Regions from separate parts of the Brevibacillus sp. MER 51 genome, predicted to be linked through region 1. Evidence: riboswitches for the same ligand, from Rfam matches in the RefSeq annotation. Region 1 holds a riboswitch; the other holds the start of a gene.
What was found. Region 1 has a riboswitch for S-adenosylmethionine ahead of M3630_RS24790 (homocysteine synthase). Riboswitches for the same ligand answer to the same signal wherever they lie in the genome.
Positions count from the first base shown of each region.

Region 2: another riboswitch for S-adenosylmethionine. It lies ahead of M3630_RS17490 (MetQ/NlpA family ABC transporter substrate-binding protein); the one in region 1 lies ahead of M3630_RS24790 (homocysteine synthase).

Region 1 is NZ_JAMAUS010000014.1:106,374-108,577, forward strand. It holds gene M3630_RS24790 (homocysteine synthase) at 1-1,046, opposite strand, end outside; SAM riboswitch class I at 1,136-1,242, opposite strand; gene M3630_RS24795 (rhodanese-like domain-containing protein) at 1,554-1,865, shown strand; gene M3630_RS24800 (SCO family protein) at 1,947-2,204, shown strand, end outside.
Region 2 is NZ_JAMAUS010000007.1:326,075-328,278, forward strand. It holds gene M3630_RS17485 (methionine ABC transporter ATP-binding protein) at 1-403, opposite strand, end outside; gene M3630_RS17490 (MetQ/NlpA family ABC transporter substrate-binding protein) at 447-1,277, opposite strand; SAM riboswitch class I at 1,380-1,482, opposite strand; gene M3630_RS17495 (Na-translocating system protein MpsC family protein) at 1,703-2,059, shown strand.

The DNA of each region.
Region 1 (2,204 bases):
CGAATGCCAAAGGTCAGAATCGCGCCAGCACCTTTTGGCAAATATTTTTGGGCCAATTCACGCTGGGAGTCTGACTCCAATCCCGGATAACTCACCCACTCTACGGCAGAGTGATTGGCAAGGAATTGGGCTACTGCCAAGGCGTTTTGGCTATGCCGCTCGATGCGCAGATGCAGAGTTTCTAATCCTTGCAGGAACAAGAAGGAGTTGATCGGGGCGACTGCTGCTCCGATATCGCGCTGGAGCTGAACACGGGCCTTGATAATATAGGCAAGCGGACCGACTGCTTCTGTATAGACGACGCCATGATAGCTGGGGTCTGGTGTAGTCAGACCTGGGAATTTTCCGTTGTTCCAGTCGAATTTTCCAGAGTCTACAATGATACCGCCAATTGCCGTTCCGTGGCCGCCGATGAATTTGGTGGTGGAGTGCACGACGATATCGGCCCCGTGCTCAAAAGGACGGCACAAAATCGGAGTTGCAAAGGTGTTGTCCACGATCAAAGGCACGCCATTTTCGTGAGCAATATGGGCGATCGCCCCGATATCAGCGACATCAATGCGCGGGTTTCCGATTGTCTCGCAAAACACGGCTTTTGTCTTTTCATTGATATAGGACCGGAAATTTTCCGGATTGGATTGATCTGCAAAATGAACCTTGATTCCAAGGCGTGGAAGCGTGTGGGCGAACAGGTTGTAGGTACCGCCGTAGAGGCTGCTGGAAGCAACGATTTCGTCTCCTGCATGCGCAATATTTAAGATCGCGAATGTAATGGCAGCTTGCCCGGATGCGGTTGCGAGTGCGCCAACACCACCTTCAAGTAAGGCAACGCGCTTCTCAAACACATCCTGCGTGGGATTCATGATACGTGTATAGATGTTCCCAAACTCTTTTAAGCCAAACAGGTTGGCTGCATGCTCCGTATCGCGGAAAACATAGGAGGTCGTCTGATAGATCGGAACAGCACGCGAGCCTGTTACAGGGTCAACCTCCTGTCCACCGTGTACCGCAAGTGTTTCTGGCTTCCATTGTTGTTGATCGGACATGTCCATCTCTCCTTTTACTATGGGGAATCGGCAAATAAAAAAACGGAGCATTCTCCTGAGAAGAAGAAGCTCCATCATGCACGGGCTTTTGTTCATCTCTCAGAATCACTGGATTCTGCAGGAATTGGCACCATGCAGCTAGTCTGCTGGTTGCCGGGCTTCGTAGGGCCTGTCCCTCCACCGCTCTTGATGAAAACAATTGTTGTCGTAATTGTATGAAAATAAAGCCTTGCTGTCAACGATAAATATACAGTTATCGGGGAGGTTTTTATGTATATATGAATGAAGGTGGTTCACTCATGCCATTAATTTGTAACGGTTTTGTCTCAAGCTGTTCACATCCCGTGTGGCTATTGCCGCAGCGAAATAGGAGATAATGGTAGAAAATGGGGAGTATGGATGCATGGTGAAGCCAAGTGCTCTTCGCGTTAGAAAAGTAAAAAAGCGTGTGATATCATGGAGGTGGTTACAACTGATCTGATTGTACATATAGGAGGATAAATAGCGATGAGCCATGGAGTAAAGGAAATTACACCACAAGAGCTGTTGGAAAAGCTGGAAGCCAAAGAGGAACTGCAAGTCATTGATGTACGTGAAGTGGAAGAGTGGAATGCAGGTCACATTAAAGAGGCAAAGCTAATCCCGCTCGGCTTTTTGCCACATCGCATTGATGAATTGGATAAGAACATTCCGATTGTGATGGTTTGCCGCAGTGGTGCCAGAAGCAATACAGCTACAGAGTATTTGAGTGCACAAGGATACGACGTGGCAAATATGGTTGGCGGCATGCTCGCATGGCCAGGTGAAGTGGAACAGTAAGACGTGATAGAAACAGTGTGAATGCCTCCCGTGTGTAATCAGGAGGCATCACGCATGGGACAAGCAGGGAGGTAGCAACCCGTGAGTGAAGGAGCACAATTGCAGCAGGAATCTGCAATGAAAAAACATTGGTTTCCTGTGTTAGCTGGTATTATCCTTTTGGCTATCATCGGAGTATTTGGTTATAATTACATGACAGAAGAGAAGATCGAAGTGTTGAAGCCGATCGCGGATTTCACCTTGGACAACAGTGACGGAACAACCTATACATTTAATTCAAGTGCTGGCAAGGTACGATTGGTAGAGTTTATGTTTACCAAGTGCCCGGATATTTGTCCG
Region 2 (2,204 bases), on a different contig from region 1:
TTGCTTTATCAGACAAGCCAACCAAGCCGAGAAGGTCTTCTACCTTGCGCTTAATGACATCTTTGGGGACGCGATTCATCCGCAAGATTTCCGCCACATTGTCAAAGACATTATAGGAAGAGAGCAGGTTGAAGTGTTGAAAAATAATCCCGATCTTTTTGCGAGCTTGCCGTAGCTCTTTTTCCTTGAGGGTCAGCATGTTCTGGCCATTGACGATCACAGAACCGCTAGTTGGCTTCTCCAACAGGTTGATGGTACGGAGCAGGGTACTTTTCCCTGCTCCGCTAAAGCCGATCACCCCGTAGATTTGCCCTTTTTCCACCTGCAGGGATACGCCCTTCAATGCTTTTACCTGCTTGTTTCCTACTTGATACGACTTATGAATATCGGTCAGCTGTATCATAACGAGTTCTCCTTGTGGGTTCTTGATGTTCCTGGCGTCGATCTTACCAGGACGGCAGTACAGCTCCTTCAAAACGTTCGTCGATGAATTTTTTCACTTCTTCCGAGCGGTAGATGTCCACCAGCTTTTTGACGGCAGGGTTGTCTTTGTTGGTTTCGTTGACTGCCAAGATGTTCACGTACGGAGAGTCAGCCGTCTCAGCGAAGATCGCGTCTTTTTTCGGAGAGTAGCCAGCTTCCATTGCGAAATTCGTATTAATCGAAGCAACCTCTACGTTGCTCAGCGAGCGTGCCAGGAAAGCAGCCTCCAGCTCTTTGAATTGCAAATTTTTTGGATTTTCCACGATGTCCAATGGTGTTGCGTTGTCGCCCACGCCATCCTTGAGCTTAATCAAGCCAGCTGCCTGATACAGCAGCAAGGCGCGTGCTCGGTTGGTCGGGTCGTTTTGAATGCCGACAACACCGCCTGCCGGGATATCCTCGACTTTTTTATGCTTGGTGGAGTAAAGACCCATTGGATACGTCACGGTTTTTCCGACTTCGACGATTTTGGTTTTGTGATCCTGATTGAACTTCGCCAAGAACGGAATGGTTTGGAAGCTGTTTACATCGAGATTTCCTTTATCGAGAGCTTGGTTCGGCTGTACGTAATCGTTGAAAACGACGACTTCGACGTCGAGTCCTTTGCCTTTGGCGACTTCTTTTACTTTGTTGAGAATCTCTTCGTGCGGGCCGCCAGTGACGCCGACCTTGAGTGAGGTTTGTTCAGCAGCAGTGCCACCGTTAGCAGGCGCAGCTTCTTGTTTAACACCGCAAGCCGTTACGAGCGATGCAGCGAGCAGCAGTGTAGTGAGCAGTAGACCAGTCTTTTTCATGAAAATACCCCTTTTCTCTGGATGTAAGATGGAAACGAAAAAAGCCTCTTCCGACAGAAGAGGCGAAAACTGCGAGTATGTAAACACACTGCAACAATACCTCTCTTATCTGTCGGAATAAATTCCGCTGGATTTGGCACCATATCGTTTGCGATAGGTTGCCGAGGTGTCATAGGGCCAGTCCCTCAACCTCTCTTCATAAGAGAATGTGCTATGAAATTATCATTCCAAACATTGTTGTTAATTCTTATTTGGATAGTTGGATTATAACGACTGATTTTTTTAGTGTCAACTGTTTTTGCAAACGAATGACTTGGTGGAAAAATGTGAAATTGATCTAAATACGAATATTCTATTGAAGAATCGAAAAATCATTTGTATAATGAGAGCGAATGAACCCGATACCAGCTATCGCAGGTGATGACATGACTCTCGTGGACTCCAATGAAACCAGAAAAAAGCTGTCTGCCATCTATAATGAGATAGCAAAAGAGTTGTTCGGATTTGGAACGACTTTGCTCCGAGTCACGATTGAAAACCAGATGATTACGTTCCAAGCCAAGCATCGTCGCTCTCCGCGCTCACAAGCGTTGGAAGGAGAAGCGCCGGCCCTCAAGCTCGAAGTCGATTTTCGCATGTCCCTTCTTTATAAGAAGAAACTGAGAGAACGACTGGAAGAAGAGATGGGGTTGCCGTTGGAAGCTGTGCTGAGGGACTATGATGCGCCTACGCAGTGGGCGATCACGAATGTTATTTTAGCTGAATCAGAACTGAATACCTGACGCAATCGTTCGGATTTTCTCTTTTGATCTATCTTAAGGGGAGACCGTAGACTTTGCGTAAAACGGGTGTCACTTCTCTTTGTTTACGAAGAAAAGTGCTCTTGTTTAGAATGATACGTTCTAATCAAGGGTACTTTTCTTTTTA